DNA from 3 places in the Lysinibacillus sp. GbtcB16 genome. Region 3 is predicted to be linked to each of the others. Evidence: riboswitches for the same ligand, from Rfam matches in the RefSeq annotation. Region 3 holds a riboswitch; each other region holds the start of a gene.

Region 1 (7,788 bases), on a different contig from region 3:
CTTAAACTTGAATTATCAATCCAAGCATTTGATAAGGCATTGACAATTTCTTGATGAGTGCCACCTAAAGCCTTTGTTACTACAGCTGTTGTCGCTATTTTGACAAATAAGACGTGATCTAAGCCAACACGATTTAAGCTATTTTCGAGTGCAAGTATTCCTTGTATTTCATGAGCTTGAATCATCATTTCTAAAACGTCTTTTATTTGGAGAGGCTCTTGCCCTTCTGCAACACGTACACGACTCAAATAATCGGCTACAGCTAAAATGCCACCTAGATTATCAGAAGGATGCCCCCATTCTGCCGCCAACCATGTATCGTTATAATCCAGCCAACGGATCATACAACCGATATTAAAGGCACCTTTTACTGGATCAAGGACATAGGATGTTCCTGGAATACGAGTACCATTTGGAACGACTGTACCTGGTACTACAGGACCTAGAAGTTTTGTACATTCAGGATATTGTAAAGCTAAAATGCCACAACCTAACGTATCCAATAAAACATATCGAGCCGTTTCGTAAGCTTCTTCGCTCGTAATCTTTGTGTTTAATACATAATCCGCAATATCAATAAGAAGCTGGTCTGTCATCGTTTTTTCATTCGTTTTAATCATCTATATCTTCCTTTCAAGGTATGCATTTGATATACTAGTATGCTGATGGGCATTGGTCAGAATGTCCATCAGCTCTGTGGCGAGTTGTTAAAACTTGATTATACCGACAATTCTTCAAGGTTATGACGCTCGCCTATATAATGAACACGAGGTCTAAATAATCGATTATTGTCATGTTGTTCGATCACATGTGCACATAAACCGATCGTTCGAGAGCCAAAGAAAATAGGCGTATATAATTCAATTGGTAGACCCAGCATGTAATACACTGGCGCAGCGTAATAATCTAAATTTGGATACAAGCCTTTTTCCTCCACCATCACTTTTTCACCAGCTTCACACATGTGATATAAGCGGTCATCACCTTGCTCCAAGCATAATTTATACAAAGCTTCTTTCATGATCTGCGCTCTTGGGTCCATTTTTTTCATATAGACCCGATGGCCAAAGCCCATTATTTTATCTTTATTTTTGAGCTTGTTTTTCAGCATCGCTTCAAAGCCTTCTACAGTCTTAGCTTCAAGCAGCATATACATGACTGCCTCGTTCGCCCCACCATGCAAATTTCCTTTCAATGATGCGACAGCACCAGTTAGAGCACCATACAGATCGGATTGTGTGGAGGCAATAACACGAGCAGCAAAAGTCGAATTCGGCATTTCATGTTCACTATATAAAACAAGTGATTGGTCAAAAATTTCTTCTTCTAATGGTGTTGGTTTTCTTCCAGTAATCATGTAATAAAAATTAGCACTATAAGAAAGCTGACTATCCGGTTTGACAACATCTTGACCATTTAATACACGGTAGCTATTCGCAACGATGTTGGGCATGCCACCTAAAAGTCGATATGCTCGTGTTACATTCCTTTCAGTCGATCGATCATTGATGTGCTGATCATACCCTGCTAACGCTGAAATTCCAGTTCTAAGGCCGTCCATAGCATGTGTCCCATTTGGTAATAAGTTAAAAATTTGAACAAGCTCTTGTGGAACGTGATAGTTTTCTTTCAATTTATCCTGTAATTCAGCTTGTTGCTCAGTAGTTGGTAGGTTTCCGTGCAATAATAAATGGACAATATCTAAATAGGAATATCGCTGAGATAGTTCAATCAAATCGTAGCCCCGTATAACAATTTGGCTTTCTACTACGTCTAAGAAAGACAGTTTTGTTTCCGCAGCAATAACTCCATCAAGACCTGGTGAATACGTTAACTCCATGGATTACAACCCCTTTGTTTAATCATTCTTGTAAGCGTTACCATTCAAACTCGAAAGAACAACAAAAAAACAACTTCTACCCCTTTAGAAGTTGTTAATCTACAAAAGTATGACAGAACAAAAAACAGTGAACTTACATCCATTCACACTCATCATACAGTAGCTAACACCTCCCTATCCTCGTAGGTCAATTGATGCTTATTTAGCGGCAGGTCTCCTGACTTATCATCAACATTCCTATAACACCTTCCCGTTTTGAAGAACAAAACAGTGGTCTCGTTATGGAACTCCTACATACAGTTGCGGGACAGTGTTGGACTCACACCAACTTCCCTTTTAATCAAATGGAATCAAACCCATTTGAACCACCAAAATTTAGCATATTCAATTTGTCTTTTTACCTTAACATAGAGGTTTCCAAACAATCAACATAGGTAAAATTCAGAAAAGACTGATTATAAAAAGCTATTTTTCATTTTTGACGAACTATTCTGCATATTTAAGCATTATTTCGCTCAAAAAAAAGATTGTTAATCAATCCCAATGGAGCTATATTTATGAAGTCTGCTTTAAAAAAGCGATTTGTTTTGCATTACGATGAAACGAGGAGTGACGGGATGGGCTATATAACAGAATTAAGAAAGCTTATCGGTAATAGACCGATTATAAACGTTGGTTCGACAGTTCTTGTTGTTAATGATGATAAGAAAATACTCTTTCAACATCGTTCAGATACATTGGATTGGGGATTACCTGGCGGCTCAATGGAAATAAACGAAACATTAGAGCAGGTTGCTGCGCGTGAACTTTATGAGGAAACTGGACTCGTGGCTAAAGAGTTTGAGTTTATCGGTGTTTTTACAGGACCTGATTATTACTACTGTTATCCGAATGGCGATGAAATCTATACAGTCATTCACCTTTATAGAGCTAAACATGTAAGGGGTGTATTGGAAATGAAAGATGGTGAGAGCTTAAGCCTCACCTATTTCAGTAAGGAAGAACTTCCGAATAATATGGAACAGAGGACGGTCGCTCTCTTAAACAACCTAGAGGGCAAAATATGGGAGTTCGAAAGCTCCTTTACGAAGCTTTCCAAATAACAATGTAAGAATTTTAATAAGGATTTTATTCGCAAAGGTATTTCAGATACTAGTATTCTTGTGAATTCTTTCGCGAGGGTGAGTGGGTAAAATCGCGTTGCATAGCTCAAGTGATGCGGAATGCTTAAATGGTTCACCTTTCATACTTTCCTCTACTAGCTGACCATTTTGCATGACAAGGATGCGATCTGAAATAAAGCGTGTAGCCTGTAGGTCATGAGAGATGAAAATGTAGGCAAGTTGCAAATCCTTTTGTAGTGTCTGTAGTAATTGAATGATATGTTTTTGCAAAATCATATCTAAACTACTAATGGCTTCATCTAAAACAATTAATTTTGGATGTAAGGCAAGCGCTCTTGCAATGTTCACACGCTGTTGTTGTCCCCCACTTAGCTGGGAAGGATACTTTTCGGCAATAGATTTTTCTAACTCTACATGATCAAGTAATTCCTTTACCTTATAATGTCTCTCAGCTGAGCTATAATGCTCGAAATTTAGGTATGGTTCCTCTAAAATTTGAAAAATGGTGTGCTTTGGATTTAATGAATGATAACTATTTTGAAAGACTGCTTGTAAATCTCTCCGTATCATTTTTTTCTGTTGGCTAGTGGCATCATAAAGATTAACCCCTTGAAATAGAATCTCACCGGCTGTTGGCCTTTCCATCCCTAATATAATTCGGCCCAATGTGCTTTTTCCTGAGCCACTTTGTCCAACAATTCCTAAGCATTCCCCCTCCTGAAGTGAAAATGATACTTTCTGTAATACAGGAGCATCCTGTCTTCGCTTGAATATGAACGGTCTATGTGCATAGTTCTTCTCAATATTTCTCACTTCTAGTAGCTTCAATCTTTTCACCTCTAAAACATAATTCGGGATTGTAATAGTTTCTTTGTATAAGGATGCTGAGGTGCATCAAAAAAATCATAGACATTCGCTTGTTCAATTATTTTCCCCTTATACATCACGGCTACATCATCAGCAAGTTCAGCGATAACGCCTAAATCATGTGTCACAAGAAGGATGGCTGCCTGTGTTTCCAGGCGAATACGATCAAATAATGTCAAAACCTGCTTTTGATTGACTGTATCAAGAGCTGTCGTTGGCTCATCAGCTATGTATACCGAGGCTTGAATTGCCAGTGACAAAGCAATCATCACACGCTGTAGCATTCCCCCACTTAATTGGAATGGATAATAGTATAAAAGGCGCTCAGGATTAGGTAAATTAACTTTTGACATGCTTTCAATAGCAATTTGTCTTATTTCATTTTTAGTTATAGCAAAATGAGCTTTTAATGATTCACGAAAATGACTTTCAATGGTTTGAACACGGTCAAAGGCAGTCGAAGGATTTTGCATAATAATAGAAAGATGTCTACCACGATAAGCTCTCATTTGAGCAGCAGTTACCTTCAATAAATCTTGTTGATGGTAGAAAATTTGCCCTTTGGTGATCTGCGCTCTAGTCGGCAAGGCTTGCATAATAGCTTGGCAAAGCATCGTTTTCCCACTACCGCTTTCCCCAATAATTCCTAATACTCGGCCTTGATAGGCTGTTAAATGAATGGAGGATAAAATATTCTGTTCTCCAATTTTGACCGATAAGTCTTTCACTTCTAAAACTTTCTTCATAACTACCCCTTTACTGATCAGGCTTCTTCAAACTACTTGCTAAAACATTACATACTAGGACAACAAAGACGATAGCAAGCCCAGGATATAGCATTAATTCAGGATGTTGGCGGATATATTGCTTCCCTTCATTTACCATCATTCCCCATTCAGGAGTGGGAGCTTGCACACCAAGCCCAATAAAGGAAAAGCCCGCAATCTCTAAAATGACCTTCCCCATATCTAATGCCACAATCGTTACAATCGGTGGCCAAACATGAGGGAGATAGTGTCGAATAATTAATTTTGCACCTGTAGTACCACTGATTCTTGCCGCTAGAATAAAGTCTTTTTCATTCATGCCAATAAATAAACCTCGGATGAGCCTCGAATAATAAATAAGCTGTGTCAAACTAAGTGCAATTAACACATTTTTCAAGCTAGGACCTAGTACACCTAAAAGCCCAAATGCTAGTACAAGTGTTGGAAAAGCTAATAAAATATCGCATATCCGAATAAATAGCGCATCTATTATACCTCTTTTTAAGGAGACTAATGCGCCTAATAGTATCGCTACTAGAATAGCAACTATTTGTATGACGAGCGCCGCACCTAAAGAATACCGAATCCCTAAAAGCAATCGTGAGCAGACACATCTTCCTAAATGGTCTGTTCCTAATGGATAGTCCCATGAGGGTGCTAAAAATTTCTTAGAAATATCGACTGCTAAAGGGTCATGAGGCATAATGAGTGGGGCTAACAGTCCTAGTAAACCAATGATCATTAGTAAGGTGAGACTAATATATCTTCTCATATGTATACGTCCTAAGTTCACTTTACTCTCTCCTATCCTTCATCATCAGATGAGGATCCAATAAACGATGCAATACATCTGTGCCTAAATTGGCGAGCACATAGATGACAGCAATCACCAACACATAGCATTGTACAACGGGGTAATCACGATTCGTTATGGATTCTATTAAATATCGACCAAGCCCCGGCCAACTAAATACTTGCTCGACTATGACAGCACCACCTAGCAAATTTCCGAGTGTCATCCCAAACAAAGTTGATATTGGTATGGCAGCATTCCTCCCCACGTGTCGAATGAGTATGACCGATTTTTTCAAACCTCTAAGCTGTGCATATTTTACATATGGCTGCTCGTATTCTTCGATTATGGCAGAGCGGATAAACTGTGAGAACAATCCGATTGTAGGTAAAGCTAAGGTGAAGGCTGGTAAAACAATATGTGCTACCGAACCTTTTCCATTCGTCGGAAAAATGCCAAGTTTTAAGCTAAAAAGATAGAGTAGGATAAACCCTAACCAAAATGTTGGGATGGATACACTTAGTACTGTAAATAATCGAATGATTTTATCGATAAAGGAATGCTTATATAATGCGCTCACAACCCCTAATGGAATACTAAAAGTTAAAATTAGGATAAATGCTACTATAGCTAATTCAATGGTAGCGGGTAGCTTAGCAAATAGCTCATGAGCCACGGGTAATTTACTAACAAAAGATGTCCCAAAGTCTAGCTGTAAAACGCCTTTTACCCATAGCAGATACTGCATGATAAAAGGCTTGTCTGTCCCTAATTCTTCTCGTAAAGCTTGTATAGCCTCTGGTGTTGGGGCAATTCTTGAGAGTCGAAGGATGACCTCTGCCGGTTCTACTGGTACGAAACGAATAAACACAAAGGTCAGAATAGATACGCCTACTAATACAAATGGAAGTGTGAGAATTCTTTTTACACAAAACATCCAAGTCGATTCGTACATGTCGTCACTTCCTATTTCATCCGATGATAAAAAGAGAGTTGTCCTGGTTCGACACACTCTCTCTTTCATACTTAGTTTTCTTTATCCATTTGTGCATATGGAATGTCATATTCAGAAGCACGTGGTGCAAAATCCTTCATATATGGTTGATAAATAACATTATTCGTTTCATACGATATTGGATAGAATAATGCTTGATCGTGGAACATTGTTAAAATATCCGTATATAGCTGCACACGTTCCTCTTCATCGGTACCAACTAATAGTTGATGTATGTTTGTATCAATCTCTTGAGCATTTGGTAAGCCTAATTTTGCTTCATATACACCACTAGCATTTGGTGTAGCTGATTCATTTGCAAAGCTATGTGGATCAGTCGGCGGTCCATTTGTACGCCAGAAGTTAATATCAACCTGATCATCCATTAATTTTTGCAGACCGACCATAACATCTGCGCCTTCAATATTTAACTGTACCCCTATTTTTGCTAGCTCGCCTTGCATTAACTCCGCCATAGGTTTTTGAATGGCATCAGTAGCAATATAGATTAAATCTAATGTAAGGGGTTGGCCATTTTTCGAACGAATTTTTTCACCCTTCTGTAGCGTCCAGCCCGCTTCATCTAGCAATCTCTGCGCTTTTTCAGGATTATATATAATGGGCGCCAAATCAATATTGGCATAAGGAATTGCATCCCAGAATAGCGTGTTTGCCACTTTTTCTGTACCATGTGTAATACTGTCTATCATTTGTTCTTTATTGATAGCATATTGAATAGCTTGTCGAACCTTTAGCTCAGCTAACGGCCCAGACTGTGTATTGAACAGTAATGCTTTCGTAGACAACGGCTCAGATGTAGCGGTTTTATATTTGCCACTATCTCTTAAATACGTATAGTTATCTAAGCTAATAATCCCTCGACCATAAATGACATCTAATTCTTCATTTTCAAAGGCTAACGAAAGAGATTCCGAATCTGGAATGATCTTAACCTTTATCTTATCTACGAGTGGTTTTTCACCCCAATACTGTTCGTTACGGCTAAATACTGCATATTCATCTTTTTTATAGTCGGTTAATACCCATGGACCTGTGCCAATAGCTGATTGGATGGAATCATTTGTTGCATCGCCGTCTGGGAAGCCATTATCCCCTAAAAAACGGAATGGTCTAACAAAGGCTAATTCGTTTAACACAGGGTAATACGGTTCATCTAATTGCAAACGTATTGTTGAATCATCTACTTTGACGACCTCTTTAATATGATTGACCATACCCATCCAAGAATGCATGTCACGATTCGCTAATACTGCATCAAAATTGCGAATCACATTATCAGCATTAAAGGCAGTCCCATCCGAGTAGGTAACATCCTTGCGTAAATGGAACGTATAGGCAGTTTTATCCTCTGAGATGTCCCAACTTTCTGCTAGCTTTGGCGT
Region 2 (7,788 bases), on a different contig from region 3:
CCAAGTACAAAGCGATTTAGTCGTATCTTATTTAGCCAAGAGATTTCAAACTTGTTTAGATGAAAAGCATCCTACTCTCATTCGCTATGATATTATTGTATCTTTAAAAAAATTATATGATCAAACGAGTGATCCTAAATTATTAGACATAGCCCATCGCTTAATCAATGAAGAGCAAAATGTTAAATATAAAAAGAAATATAAGTCAGCCATCCGTTCTTAGTAACGAGATGGTGTTTTTTGTGCAAACCTTTGGTAATGAGGAGATTAGTCAACTATAATATATGAAAAAAACAAAAGGGGTTAGGGAATGAGCATTTATAATTATTTAGTACGAAAGCCGAATGGTGAAATTTTATCAATGGAAACTTTTCGAGGAAAAACAATGCTAATTGTTAACACGGCCAATCAATGCCGATTTACATATCAATTTGAAGACTTACAAAAAATGTACGATAAATATGGCAAAAATAATTTTGTCGTTCTAGGATTTCCTTGTGATCAGTTTGGCCATCAAAATCCTGAAGATGGAGAGGAAACTGCGCATCTTTGTAAGGTCAACTATGGAGTTACGTTTCCCATTTTTGAGCTAGTCCAAGTAAATGGTGAGACGACACATCCTTTATTTAATTATTTAAAACATGAAGTCGATTTTCGTGAATTTGGAAAAGCAAGCATGCAGGAGAAAATGCTTGCTGAGGCAATTGTTCAACTTGCTCCAAGCTTTTTAGATGGTCGTAATATTCGCTGGAATTTTACTAAATTCCTAGTAGATGCAAGCGGAAAAACCATAGCTCGCTTTGAGCCTACAGACTCACAGCTTGATATTGAGCAAGCAATTGAAAAAGTATTGTAGTAGAGTGATTTTATGGGAATTGAAATACGTCTAAAACGGCTATCATTTTTGTACGCAACTATTTTTTCCTATCAATCTATGATAAACTGCTTTACAAGTGAATTATTCTTGCAGAATAAAGGTGCTAGCTAGCATAATCGGGAATTCGGTATAAGCCGAAGCTGTTTCCGCAACTGTAAGTACAGCTATTATAAAGATGAACCACTGTTTCATAGGAAAATGGGAAGGTTCTTTATAGCTCTTATAAATTATATAGGAGCGTTGTACAAGCCAGGAGACCGACCTTTATTTGAACGTATAACAACTCTTCGGAAGCTAGGAGGATATACGGCAAATACATAGGCAGTGTCGTGTTTCTATGACAATCATTATGTTATTTTCGTCGTTCCTTTGCGTGAGGAGCGACGTTTTTTTATGTTCTATAAAAGTGAGGATTTTCATTAAGAAAAAGGGGGACAGCAGGTTGAAAAAAGATACACGTTATTCTTGTTATCCTTTTATGCGAGAGAGGGCTTCAACTGTCGATTTTGAGATTCGCACAGATAGTTTAACAACGCATTTAGGGGTTGCGCTAGCTATAGTAAAGAAAGAGGATGTCCAAGTTGTTGCAGATGATTTAATGCAGATTTTACCTATGGCTTATCATGTGAATGGCTCGGTTCGTGGGAAGCTAGCAGTTACAGATGAGGATCTATCCTGGTTAAGTGAGCGCTATGATTTTTATGTAAGTCATGTGAAGGAAGAGATTCAAAATTTTGTTTTACCTCAAGGAACAGAGGCTGCTGCTGCTTTACATCTTTGTCGTAGTGAGGCGAAAAAATCATATCGAACTTTACACAAGGTTTCGGAAGAACGAGAGGTACCGACTATTCTCTTCGATTATTTAGGCTTATTAGCCAATGTATGTTTTGTAATGGCTGTCTATACGAATCAACAAGCTGGAATAGCTGAAATTCCGTTTATGAGTAAATCATATCCAATGAAAAAGAAAAAGGTGAATAATAATGAAGAAACTATTTAATTTACAATGGCTATCGGTTTTATTGCTAGCGCTCGTTTTAGCAGGTTGTGGAACTGCGGAAGATACAAAAAATAAAAATGGTTCTCAAGATGAACAAAAGATTGAGCAAACAAGTTACAAAGTAACCGATGATCGTGGCGTAGAAATAGAGTTTAAGGAAGTGCCAAAAACAGTTGTGTCCTTACAACCAAGTAACACAGAAATTCTATTTGCATTAGGGGTTGGCGATAAAATTGTAGGTGCCACTGAATATGATACATATCCAGAAGCCGCCCAAAAAATCGAACGTGTTTCTGATACTGTGAATTATAACAGTGAGCGAATTTTAGCGTTAAAGCCAGATGTTGTTATTGCGTATACGATTGGTGAGAAGGATGCACTTAAGCCACTCGAGGATGCAGGAATTAAAGTATTTGTTATTCAATCAGCGGCTACATTTGATGATGTATATGGAGATATCGAACAAATTGCAGCTGTTATGGATGTTAAGGATAAAGGCAAGGCATTAAACGAGGAAATTAAAGCAAAAATCGCTGATGTGCAAACAAAGGTTAAGGAAGTAAAAACACCAAAAAATGTTTATTTAGAAATTAGTCCGAAGCCAGAAATATATACAGCAGGCTCTAGCACTTTCCAACAAGAAATATTAAATGCGGCAAATGTAAAGAATGTGTTTGCAGATTTAGATGGCTGGAAGCAAGTATCTGAGGAAGATGTAATTGCGAGAAATCCAGACGTCATTTTAACAACAGTCAACTATACAGAAAATCCAATTGGAGAAATCCTTGCTCGTGATGGGTGGAATACGGTAACAGCTATTCAAAACAAGGCAGTTCAGTCCCTTGACACAGATATCTCAAATCGTCCAGGTCCACGTATCGGTGAAGCAGTTGAGCTTGTTGCTAAAGCTGTGTATCCAGAGTTATATAAATAAGATCGTAGAAAATGCTAGTTGTTTATTACAGCTAGCATTTTTTATTTTATTACCTAGTGTGAAAATTGGTATTCATGTAGTTTGTTCGATAGAATAAAGGTAAGAACGCTTATTAATATAGGGAGGTGTAGTTCAGTGAAGCAAGTACAAAAAAATATTCCGTTTGAGGCCGTTTATAATTTCCGAGATATGGGGGGATATCAAACGAGAGATGGGCGTGTTATAAGAAATGGCTTATTTTATCGCTCTGCCGCACTTGGTAAAATGACATCGACAGATAAAGAATTATTTGAAACATTAGGTATTAAAACAATTTTTGATTATCGTGACACAAATGAAGTACAACATAATCCTAATCCTGTGTTTCCACAAACTCGATATATTCAAATCCCTGCGAAGGGAAAGCATGCATTTGAAATGCCAACCAATACAGGTGGTAGAGAATTTTATAAAGTAGTTAACGCTGATATGTTCAAGGAATTTTATGCACAAATGCCTTTTCATAATCCCTCTTTTAAAGAATTAATGACGACTATACAAGACCCTGATAATTTAGGGCTAGTCCATCATTGCGCAGTTGGAAAAGACCGAACAGGAATTGGCGGAGCTCTTATTTTATTGGCTTTAGACGTACCTGAAGAGACCATTATGGAAGATTATTTAAATACGAATATTCATTTGCGTCCCATGGTAGAAAGAATGGCTCAAACGATCCAGCACCAGTATAATGAACAAGAATTACAGCAATTTTATGCTTTAATGTCCGCTCGTGAGGATTATTTACAGGCAGCGTTGGATGCTATGGATCATCGTTACGGCTCAAAGACAGCTTTTTTGGAGCAGGAGTTTGGTCTAACGGCTGATAAGCGTGAGCAATTACAGTCATATTGCTTAATCTAAATAAAATCCCTTTCACAAATTAGTGAGAGGGATTTTTTATGTGGAAGCGTTGTCTTCCTATAAATCTCTTTACAGTCTGAAAATTTATGATAAGATACAATAGATTTTTAAGAAAAGTATAGGAGAAGTGAAGGTATTGGCAGACACAATAAAAGAAACAAATAAGTTAAGTCTATTCCATTTAACATGGCCTATCTTTTTAGAAGTATTTTTATTTATGTTGATGGGACTAGCCGATACTTTTATGCTTAGTGCGCTATCAGATAATGCTGTGTCAGGAGTAGGTGCAGCCAATCAATATATTCATATCGCTATTTTAATTCTTGAGGTAGTCGGCAACGGTGCGTCCATTGTTGTATCACAATATTTAGGTTCGAAACGTTTTTTTGAAGCGGCTAAAATATCGGCTCTAGCAGTCACAATGAATTTGGCAGTTGGACTTATAATGAGTGTTCTATTTTTCTTCTTTGCTAGTCATTTAATGTCGATGATGAACTTGCAAGGTGAGGTACTTCATTATGCTCAAAGTTATTTAGTGATTATAGGGAGTTTTATTTTCCTTCAAGCAATCATTAATGCCCTTGCTGCAATTATTCGTGTTCATGGTTGGACGAAACAGACGATGTATGTATCACTTGGCATGAATGTACTGCATGTTGTACTTAATTACGGCCTGATCTTTGGGAATTTTGGTTTACCAGAGCTTGGTGTAAAAGGTGCAGCTATCTCTTCAGTGATTAGTAGAGGATTAGCGATGATCGTGTTTTTCTGGTTGCTTTATCAAGTGATGGAAGTACGAGTAAAGCTACACTACTACTTTGAGTATTCCAAGGAATATGTAAGAAAAATTTTAAACATTGGTTTACCGTCTGCCTTTGAGCAGGTTCTTTACCAGTTTTGCCAGATCATATTTTTATATTATGCCACATATTTAGGGGCAGAAACTTTGGCGGCAAGACAATATGCTATGAACATATCTATGTTTACCTATTTATTCGCTATTGCGATTGGGACAGGAACAGCCATCATTATCGGTAGGCATGTAGGTGCAGGAGAAAAGGATGAGGCTTATCATCAGCTGTGGACAAGTGTTCGAGCAGCATTTATTTTTACCATTATTATGGTTGGTGTAGTGACCATTTTCCGCAAGCAGCTGATGCATGTTTTTACAGATAACCCTGAGGTGATGGCTATCGGAGCATCTGTCTTGGCATTAAGTATAGTGCTAGAAACTGGTCGGACGATGAATATAGTCGTCATTAACTCTTTACGTGCCTCAGGAGACGCAAGGTTTCCTGTTAAAATCGGTTTTCTATCAATGGTTTGTATGAGCCTCCCGTTAGGTTACTTTTTTGTATTCGTCCTCGATTGGGGCTTAGTAGGTATTTGGTTAGCTATATCTGCAGATGAATGGGTAAGGGCAATTATCGTATACTTTAGATGGAAAAGCCGAAAATGGGAGCGTTTTGCCCTCGTTTCACCGAATGAACAGAAGGAGGAATAGCAATGGGAGCACTATCTAAACGTGCAATAGGAGCAGCATTGATCAATCAACATATTACGCTTTTTGCATGTCCGTTATGTCAGCAATCTATGCATGTCTATGAGCAGGGGAGCCTCGTTTGTTCTGCCAATCACTCTTTTGATATTGCCAAGCAGGGCTATGTCAATATGCTGACACATGGCTCTACTTCTAAATATAGTAAGAATCTTTTTGAATCTCGCAAAGCTGTTATTGATAGCGGGATCTATGATGTTGTAGAAGCAAAGATTGGGGAGCTTATTAACTCTGCGAATACAGTGCTCGATACGGGCTGTGGAGAGGGATCGCATTTAGCCCGTATTATGAATGAGAAAAAGAATGGGGTAGGAATCGGTATTGATATAGCTAAAGAGGGCATTTTGGCTGGGGCTCGACATTATCCACAGCAAATTTGGTGTGTTGGCGATTTAGCTAAGAGTCCTTTTGCACAAGGTAGCTTTGACGCTATTTTAAATATTTTATCACCGGCAAATTATGAAGAATTTAAAAGGCTTCTTGCGCCTAATGGCTGTATTGTGAAGGTTGTGCCACAAAGCGGCTATTTACAGGAGCTACGTGCTCAATTATATGCCGATTCGAGTAAGGAAACATATTCTAATGAACAAATTGTTGCTCGTTTCCAAGATAGTTTTGGCGAAGTGAATATAGAACGAGTCACTTATACATTGCCACTTGCTCAGGAGCTTGTCCCTGCTTTATTGGAGATGACACCGATGGGCTGGCATAAAAAAGATGAGACAGACATTGTATTAAGTGAAATTACGATTGATGTAGATCTATTGGTTGGAAAGGTGTAAGATGGTCACCTACAATTGCAGTATACTAGTCTTTTCGATTACAATGGGAATAACTATTGAATAAGGTAGGAATGTGACAGTGTATAAATTAGTAGCAAATATTGTTAAAGTAATATTAAAACTTATGGGTTCGAAGGCTCGTGTATATGGTGAGGAAAACTTGCCAAAAGAAGGTGGATATATTATAGCTTGTACGCATACAGGCTATGTAGATATTTTAAACCTCGGCGTTGCCATGTACCCTCAGGAAATTCACTTTATGGCGAAGAAGCAATTATTTGAAATGAAGGGTCTTGGCTGGCTTATTGAACATTTAAATGCCTTCCCAGTGGACCGTGATAACCCTGGTCCGAGCGTTATTAAAATTCCCTCACAGTTATTGAAAGAAGGAAAAGTAGTGGGGATATTCCCATCTGGAACACGTAATTCAGAAGGAACGGACTTAAAGCAAGGAGCCATTACAATCGCTCAATTGGCAAAGGCGCAAATTGTTCCAGCTGCCTACGTTGGTGCTCGTAATGCAGGAGATGTCATGAAGCGCGGTAAAGGCTATTTAATTTATGGAGAGCCGTTTTATGTAACGGGTAAAGGAAAAGAAGGTCGGGAACAATTTACTCAGCACCTTGAACGTGAACTAGTCGCTTTAACAGAAGAATTGGAAAATCGTATTGCAGTAAAATAAAATGAAGTGGCACTCAGAATCAAATTGATTTTGGGTGCTTTGTTGTGGGAGGATAATCGTAATGATTCAAGTACTTTTTGTTTGCTTAGGCAATATTTGTCGCTCGCCAATGGCAGAGGCGGTTATGCGTGAGCTGGTGAGAAAGGAGGGTTTAGACGATAAAATTGCTGTGGATTCTGCCGCAACAAGCTCATGGCATATCGATGAACCTCCTCACCGAGGCACACAGGATAAGCTTAGAGAATATGGTATTTCTACAATAGGAATGGTAGGTCGACAGCTACAAAAGGCTGATGTAGAAAAATTCACATACATTATTGGAATGGATGAGAGCAATATTCGCAATATCAGAACGATCTTAGGAAATCCTACTTCACCAAAGATTTTTCGTTTTTTAGATTTAACAGAACATCGTAAAGACGTTCCTGATCCTTATTACACAGGGGATTTTCAAGAAACCTATGATTTAGTGCTAGAAGGCTGTACGGCATTACTAGATAAAATTAAAGAGGAATGGTTATAGAAGGATGCTAAATAGCGTAAATCTTTACAGCTATTGCTACAGAAAAAATAAGCATAAACATTGGTATATCTAGCTTTGTAAGCATCATTATGTTATTATTTGCAGAGTAAAGATACGATAAGTATTTAATTACCATTTTAAGATGTGCAACTGCATATCTATTATTTTTTTATAAATCTATCCTTTGAAAGAGAGTGGAAACAATGGGTCGTAAGTGGAATAACATTAAAGAAAAGAAAGCGTCTAAAGATCAAAGCACTAGCCGTATCAATGCTAAATTTGGGCGAGAAATTTATGTGGCAGCTAAATCAGGCGAACCAGATCCAGAGTCAAACCGTGCACTTAAAGTGGTGCTTGAACGTGCAAAAACATATAGTGTTCCTAAACATATTATAGAAAAAGCCATCGATAAAGCAAAAGGTGGCGGTGACGAAAACTTTGATGAATTACGTTATGAAGGGTTTGGTCCAGCCGGCACAATGATTATCGTAGATGCTTTAACAAACAATGTAAATCGTACAGCATCTGATGT
Region 3 (7,788 bases):
GATGCAATGCTAACTAAATCAGATGAAGAACGTTTTGCATTCTTCCGTCAGCATGGTTTAGAGTTAGAATTAGATAAATTAAAAACAGACCTAGCAAACTTCCGTGTAAACTTTGATGTTTGGTATTCTGAAACGTCTCTATATGAAAACGGAAAAATTGAAGTGGCATTAGATAAATTAAAAGCAAATGGTCATGTGTTTGAAGAGGATGGCGCTACTTGGTTCCGCTCAACAACTTTTGGTGATGATAAAGACCGTGTATTAATTAAAAACGATGGTTCTTTCACATATTTAACGCCAGATATCGCCTATCATGAGGATAAAATTGTCCGTGGCTTTGATAAACTAATCAATATTTGGGGAGCGGACCATCACGGCTATATTCCACGTATGAAAGCTGCCATTCAAGCATTAGGCTATGATCGTGATACATTAGAAGTAGAAGTAATTCAAATGGTTCAGCTTTATAAAAACGGTGAAAAATTCAAAATGTCTAAACGTACAGGCAATGCGGTAACAATGCGCGAGCTTGTGGAAGAGGTTGGTTTAGATGCAGTTCGCTACTTCTTCGTAAAAACAGCAGGCGATTCTCATATGGACTTTGACCTTGACCTTGCTGTATCGCAATCTAATGAAAACCCAGTGTATTATGCACAATATGCACATGCACGTATTTCATCAATTTTACGTTCTGCCAATGAACAAGGTTTTGCGGCTACAAGTGAAAACCTAAACCTATTAACGGCTGAAAAAGAAATTGATTTATTGAAAAAAATAGGCGATTTCCCACAAGTGGTAGCTGACGCGGCTAAACATCGTACACCACACCGTATCGCAAATTATATTCAAGAAACAGCAGCTGCTTTCCATAGTTTCTATAATGCAGAAAAAGTATTAGATGCTTCAAACAAAGAGCTAACAGAAGCTCGCTTAGCATTAATTACTGCAGTTCGTACAACAATTGCTAATGCGCTTCGTTTAATCGGCGTGTCAGCACCAGAGAAAATGTAATAGTCCAACTTAGCCCCTAACAGGAAAAGTGTTAGGGGCTTTTTATATGGATAGTAAGCAAGTTAACATATTAAATAATGGTAGTTAATGATACGAGAGTATTGGCTAGTCATTAAAATTTCTGCTTCGGACTATATTTTTCTGTTTATTTCGAAAATTTTGTTGAAGTTTACGTTAACGTCAATGGTATACTGTTGCCAATCAGGAAGGGGGAGAAGATTATGAAGACGATTCAAGAGGTGGCTAAGGAGTTCCATGTGTCCACGCGTACAATTCGTTATTATGAGGAGCTTGGGCTTCTTTGTCCTCAACGTTCATCTACGAATCAACGAACCTTTTCGAAAAAAGAATTTGCGAAACTCAAGCTTATTTTCAGAGGAAAGCGTTACGGCTTTTCACTGGAGGAGATCAAGGAAATGGTATTACTTTTCGACTTTGATCGCACAGGAATTCAGCAATTGGAGCGAACCGTTGAATACGGAGAGCAAAAGATTCAGGAGATTGATAGGAAAATAGCTGAGCTTACCCAAATGAGAAATGAATTACAACAAATGCATGGCATGTTTAATGAAAAATTAACGACTTTAAGGGGAGAGATGCACGATGAATAGTTCCGATTTATTAGCACGTAATGCCCGTAAGTATCCAACAAAGGAAGCCGTTATTTGTCATGGTAGAAGAGTGACCTATTATGATTTAGATGAGCAAGTGACCCGTTTTAGTCACGCCTTATTAGAACAGGGTGTAAGGCAGGGAGATAAAGTTTTGATTTTTATGCCTAACGTTGTAGAGTTTGTCGTTAGCTATTTTGCTATTCAGCGAATGGGTGCTATTGTCGTCCCAGTCAATGCTAAGTTCACATTACAAGAAGTAGAGTATGTGGCACAGCATGCTGAGGCAAAGGCGATTATTGCTCATGAAGCCATTTTTGCGGCAGTCCAGCATATTGCCGTAATCCCGTTAAAAATTAAAACAGGACAACAAGTAGCTGGCTGGCTTCATTATGAAACAATCATTCAAAGTGCCAGTGCCCAAACGATTGAATGTCAGTTGAACGAGGATGATGCTTCGACTATTTTGTACACATCAGGTACGACTGGGAAACCAAAGGGCGTATTGTTTAGCTATCGTAATATTTTAACGGTTACGCAAATGATTGCAGTTGAAATGGAGGTCAAGCCTGAAAGCCGTATATTGCTAATGATGCCATTAACTCATTCGGCTCCATTGCATTTATTTTTAATGGCAGGTGTATTTGTAGGCTCTACAAATGTGTTAACGCCAACTTTTACACCAGACTTATTAATGGATTCCATTGAACAGGAAAAAACAACCCATTTCTTTGGAGCACCTGTTGCTTATTTATTAACAGCACAGATGCCAAGATTGCAATCAGCTGATTTGTCCTCCATGAAATGGTGGGTATATGGAGGTGCACCTTTATCTGAAAACGAGGTTCGTTTCATTCAACAGTCATTCCGCACAACTAATTTAACATGTGTATATGGATTAACAGAGGCGGGACCAAGTGGATCATTGCTATTTGGCAAGGAACATGAAGGAAAGGCTGGGAGTATTGGACAGCGAGCACCTTTAGGTACAGAGATACGTATTGTTAACGACAGTGGCGAAGATGTACCAGCAGGAGAAGTAGGGGAAATCGTTTTATTTGGTGAGGGTAATATGCTTGGCTACTACAGAGATGAAGCGGCAACCAATGCGGCCTTTATAGACGGTTGGTTAAAAACAGGAGATCTAGCTCGTAAGGATGAAGACGGTTTTATTTGGATTGTTGATCGAAAAAAAGATGTGATTATTTCGGGTGGAGTCAATATTTATCCGAAAGAAATTGAAGATTGCCTTTTAAGCTTTGAGGGGATATTTGAAGCGGCAGTGGTTGGTGTTCCACATCCACAATGGGGAGAGACAGTGAAGGCTGTTTATTCCGCTAAACAGGATATTAATGAAGAGGCTCTAAAAGATCATTTAGAGGGGCAGCTTGCTAAGTATAAAATACCGCGTATTTTTGAAAAAGTGGAAGCGCTACCAAGGAATGCGTCAGGCAAAATTTTAAAACAATCTTTAAAAGGACAAGAGGTGAGATAGCATGAAAGTTTTACAACAGGAAATAGCAGGCACAAGTAATTTCTTTACAGATGATGATACGCTTCAAAAAGTGTTGGAAATGATGCTGGATAAAGAATTTTTATCTTATGCGCATCGGGAATTGATGGACTTTGGTGAGCTATGTGCGGGTGCTATAGACGTGAGGGCGAAACATACTGATCGACAAGGAGAGCCTCGCCTTCAAAGGTATAATGCCTATGGCGAAGAGGTTTCAGAGGTATGGGTCAATGACGGCTACAAAAAAACAATTGAGGAGACATATAATACGGGGATTGTTGGCTATGTGCATAAAGATATTCCCCAACTAGGTCACAAAGGGAATTATGTCTATAGTTTTGCACAAGGTTATTTACTGTCACATGCGGAGCCCGGTTTTTATTGCCCTGTGACGTTAACGATGGCCACTGCCTATTTATTAGACCATTATGCAGAGGAAGAAGTTAAGCAGCGCTTCTTACCGCATGTTTGTGCAACAGGCGATATGGAGCTATATGAGGGAGCGACTTTTTTAACAGAGCGACAAGGAGGCTCGGATGTTGGTGCGAATGTAGTAGAAGCAAAACTTGTGGGGAATGAATACCGCCTCTATGGTGAAAAGTATTTTGCCTCCAATGCAGGGATGTGTGGGGTTGCAATGGTATTGGCACGAATAGAGGGTGCACAAGCAGGCTCTAAAGGATTAACCCTATTTGCAGTTCCATGGCGAAATGAAGATGGATCGGCTAACCATCTTCGTATTCGACGACTAAAAGATAAATTAGGTGTGAAAGCCGTTCCATCTGGTGAGGTTGAGTTTGATGGAGCACTCGCGTATGTAGTTGGTGATCAAAATAAAGGGATTTATTATATGCTGGAGGCGCTTAATTTATCAAGAATTTGTAATGCTGTGGCATCCATTGGTATTATGCGCCGTGGCTTCTTAGAGGCGAAGCACTATGTGTCAAATCGATATGCCTTTGGTAAACCTTTAACACAGTATCCTATGATCCAGGATACATTAGGTAAATATGCCGCTAAGCTGCATGTAGAAGTAGCCACGATTTTTGATCTTATTCAATTATACGATAAAGTGACAAGTGGTCAGGGAACAGAACAAGACATCATCATGAACCGTTTATATATTGCCATTATGAAAAAGGAAACGGCAGAGCAAGCGGTCCATTATGCAAGTGAAGCAATTGAGCTACATGGCGGGAATGGCTATATTGAGGACTTTGTAACACCACGCTTACTGAGAGATGCGCAAGTGTTGACGGTATGGGAGGGTACGGCTAATATACTAGCTTTGGAGCTTATTCGCTTAGTGGATAAATACAGGGCACATGAATTGTTTGTTCAAGAGATGGGCGCGCGATTAGAAGTTTTAACAGACCATTCATTAGTGAAAATCGTTCAAGAGCAATTAACTAAACTATCGGCAACCTTACAAATTTTTAGTACTCTCGATGAAGCGACAAAAACGTTTGAAGCAAAGGATGTTGCCAAAAAAATGGCTCAATTATATGAAAGTGTCGTAGCCGTTGAGTGGGCACAAAAATTTGGTGGGAAATATGACAAACTAGCGGATGTTTATTTAGAGCAAACTTGGTCATTACGAACGATTGGTGCTCCGATGAAAACCATACAGTATTTTGCTGAAATCGTCTAATAACCTTTGGAGTCGCCTTGAGATAGAGGCGACTTTTTTTAATTTCATGTATAATAAAATCAACTGAATAGTATAAAGGTTCTTTACTTATGTAAAGTGAAAAGGGAAATCGGTGTAATTCCGATGCGGTCCCGCCACTGTAAGTGTGAGTTTTTTCAAATGATGCCACTGAAGATTTCGGGAAGGCTTGAAAAAACGTAATGCACAAGCCAGGAGACCTGCCTTTATAGCATAGACATGACAGCCTACGAGGATAGGATGGTGGATTTTGTATCAGTTTTTTGGTGCGATTTTGACCCCTCATCATTCGAAGATGAGGGGTCTTATTTTGATGGAACAATATTTCTAACACCTGAACGCACAAATCAACGAAGGAGGATTCACATGAAGAAATTTTGGAAAATAGGGGTATCGGCATTTTTAACGATAGGGTTGCTAGCAGCTTGTGGACAAGAGGCACAAAAAGACAATTCCACACCTACAAAAGAACAAACACAACAAGAAACATCTAAGGCGGAAGAAGCAACATTCCCTATGACTATAACGGATGCTATTGGGAAGGATATTACACTAGAGGCTCCTCCTGAGAAAATAGTGTCACTTATTCCAAGTAATACAGAAATATTGTTTGGCCTAGGTTTAAAGGATGAAATAGTAGGGGTTACAGACAACGACGATTATCCACCAGAGGTAGCTGAAAAAGAAAAAGTTGGTGGCATGGAGTACAATATTGAACAAATTATTGCCTTAAAGCCAGATATCGTTTTTGCTCATGAATCTAGCATGTCTCTTTCGGAATCAGCTATAGCACAGCTAGAATCGGCGGACGTGAAAGTATTTGTTGTAAAAAATGCCCAAGATTTTAATGAAACCTATACAACGATTGAACAGCTTGGGCGTGCTACAGGGAAATTACCAGAAGCCGAAAAAATCATTGCTGACATGAAGGCGAAAGTGGAAGAGGTTCAGGGGAAAGTGAAAGACGTTGAACCTAAGAACGTTTTTGTAGAAGCCTCTGATGAACCTAATATTTATACAGCTGGACAAGGTACATTTATGAACGCAATGCTTGAGATGATCCATGCAAAAAATGTAGCAGCAGATGGTGATAATTGGTATGAAATTGGTGCAGAACAAATTATCACAAAAAATCCAGATGTCATCGTGGTGACATATAGTTATGTACCTGATATTTTAACAAAAATACCAAAGCGTGCTGGTTTCGATACAATAAATGCAGTGAAAAATAATGCTATTGTGCAAGTAGATGAAAGCACAACAAGCCGTCAGGGACCACGTTTAGCGGATGGCCTTGAGGAATTAGCAAAAGCTATCTACCCTGAGGTATTTAAGTGAAAAAAGTAGCAACAGCCTATGTATTAACATGTACGCTTCTTATCATTAGCATCTGGTGTGGCGTCGCTATAGGCTCTGTTCATATTCCGATAGAAGTGCTGTGGAATCAGTCAGTTGATGAAACAGCTGCCAATATCTTTTGGAAAATTCGCCTGCCCCGTGTGCTTTTAGCGGGGCTAGTAGGAGCTTCTCTCGCCATTGCGGGAGCGGCTTTCCAAGGCTTGCTCAAAAATCCATTAGCAGATCCATATACATTAGGTATTTCATCTGGTGCTTCTGTCGGCGCAGTCATGACAATCTTTTTTAGTATTTCTATGCCTGTTGTAGGCTTGTATGCCTTACCTACCTTTAGCATGATAGGCGCGATTATTACAATGGTGATAGTGATGAGCTTTGCTAGAGTAGTGGACCGTTCTTTAAAGATGGAAACACTGATTTTAACAGGTGTTATCTTTAGTTCATTTTTAGGATCGTTAATCTCGTTAATGATTGCTTTATCGGGAGAGGAACTGCGCCAAGTAATCGGCTGGCTACTCGGTTCTGTTTCTATGCGTGGCTGGCCATATGTTCAAATGATTATCCCATTTGTCATTGTTGGTTCCCTTATGCTGTGGACACAGAGACGTGAGCTTAATGTTTTGTTATATGGGGAAGAAAGAGCGAAGCATTTAGGTGTCAATGTAAAGCGAAGTAAGTATTTGATTTTAGTAGGTGGCTCCATGCTAACTGGAGCAGCAGTTGCTGTTTCAGGCACAATTGGCTTTGTAGGGTTAGTTGTACCACATATGACAAGAATGATTTGGGGTTCTGATCACCGTCATTTACTTCCATTATCATTTTTTAATGGGGCAACATTACTTATTATTTGTGATTTAGTTGCAAGAACCATCATCTTGCCAAGGGAACTGCCCATTGGTGTCATTACTGCATTTATTGGAGCGCCTGTTTTTTCCTATATTTTTTATAAGCAACGAAGAGGCAAGGGGGTACGGGCGTGATTGTTGTTGAACATCTATCAGGTGGTTATGAAGACGTACCGATCGTCAAGGATATAAGCTTTACAGTTGGAAAAGGAAAGATTCTTGGCATTTTAGGGCCAAATGGTAGTGGGAAATCAACATTATTAAAGGTAATGAGTGGTATTTTACCAGCAGTTGAGGGCACGATTTCTATTGATGGAAAAAGCATTCTTTCCTACAATGCCCGTGCTTTAGCAAAAAAAATGGCTGTTTTACCACAGCTCCATGCGAACGCTTTCTCAAACAGTGTAAGAGAGGCTATTTCGCTTGGACGTTATCCACATCAAACAGGCTTTTTTTCAAGTTGGTCTGAGCAAGATGAACAAGCAGTTCAACATGCAATGCTGCAAACAGGCATAAAACGTTATGAGCATACACCGATGGAATTCTTATCGGGTGGTGAACAGCAAAGAGTTTTTGTTGCACAGGCTCTTGCTCAAACTGCGGAAATTTTACTGCTAGATGAGCCGACAAATCATTTAGACATTGCCCATCAGCGGCAAATTTTAGATATGGTGCGGAAGGAAGCTGTGGAGTGTGGTTTAACGGTAGTGATGGTATTACATGATATGAATTTAGCCTCTCTCTATTGTGATGAATTATTGCTCATGGAAAGTGGACAAATGA

What was found. Region 3 has a riboswitch for cobalamin ahead of KVT27_RS17535 (ABC transporter substrate-binding protein). Riboswitches for the same ligand answer to the same signal wherever they lie in the genome.
Region 1: linked by a shared signal. The riboswitch ahead of mmgD (citrate synthase) and the one ahead of KVT27_RS17535 (ABC transporter substrate-binding protein) in region 3 are both predicted to bind cobalamin.
Region 2: linked by a shared signal. The riboswitch ahead of KVT27_RS22240 (hypothetical protein) and the one ahead of KVT27_RS17535 (ABC transporter substrate-binding protein) in region 3 are both predicted to bind cobalamin.

The regions. Positions count from the first base shown of each region.
Region 1 covers NZ_JAGXJV010000001.1:1,786,691-1,794,478, forward strand. Annotated here, with positions in the region: gene KVT27_RS08970 (bifunctional 2-methylcitrate dehydratase/aconitate hydratase) at 1-620, opposite strand, end outside; gene mmgD (citrate synthase) at 719-1,840, opposite strand; cobalamin riboswitch at 2,031-2,225, opposite strand; gene KVT27_RS08980 (NUDIX hydrolase) at 2,458-2,943, shown strand; gene KVT27_RS08985 (ABC transporter ATP-binding protein) at 2,986-3,801, opposite strand; gene KVT27_RS08990 (ABC transporter ATP-binding protein) at 3,804-4,577, opposite strand; gene KVT27_RS08995 (ABC transporter permease subunit) at 4,588-5,391, opposite strand; gene nikB (nickel ABC transporter permease) at 5,393-6,346, opposite strand; gene nikA (nickel ABC transporter substrate-binding protein) at 6,418-7,788, opposite strand, start outside.
Region 2 covers NZ_JAGXJV010000017.1:8,321-16,108, reverse strand. Annotated here, with positions in the region: gene KVT27_RS22250 (hypothetical protein) at 1-223, shown strand, start outside; gene KVT27_RS22245 (glutathione peroxidase) at 311-856, shown strand; cobalamin riboswitch at 959-1,157, shown strand; gene KVT27_RS22240 (hypothetical protein) at 1,320-1,877, shown strand; gene KVT27_RS22235 (ABC transporter substrate-binding protein) at 1,861-2,811, shown strand; gene KVT27_RS22230 (tyrosine-protein phosphatase) at 2,947-3,711, shown strand; gene KVT27_RS22225 (MATE family efflux transporter) at 3,848-5,215, shown strand; gene KVT27_RS22220 (putative RNA methyltransferase) at 5,218-6,051, shown strand; gene KVT27_RS22215 (lysophospholipid acyltransferase family protein) at 6,131-6,733, shown strand; gene KVT27_RS22210 (low molecular weight protein-tyrosine-phosphatase) at 6,795-7,256, shown strand; gene KVT27_RS22205 (YebC/PmpR family DNA-binding transcriptional regulator) at 7,460-7,788, shown strand, end outside.
Region 3 covers NZ_JAGXJV010000005.1:80,186-87,973, forward strand. Annotated here, with positions in the region: gene argS (arginine--tRNA ligase) at 1-1,011, shown strand, start outside; gene KVT27_RS17520 (MerR family transcriptional regulator) at 1,233-1,622, shown strand; gene KVT27_RS17525 (class I adenylate-forming enzyme family protein) at 1,615-3,117, shown strand; gene KVT27_RS17530 (acyl-CoA dehydrogenase family protein) at 3,119-4,786, shown strand; cobalamin riboswitch at 4,846-5,026, shown strand; gene KVT27_RS17535 (ABC transporter substrate-binding protein) at 5,171-6,142, shown strand; gene KVT27_RS17540 (FecCD family ABC transporter permease) at 6,139-7,140, shown strand; gene KVT27_RS17545 (adenosylcobinamide amidohydrolase) at 7,137-7,788, shown strand, end outside.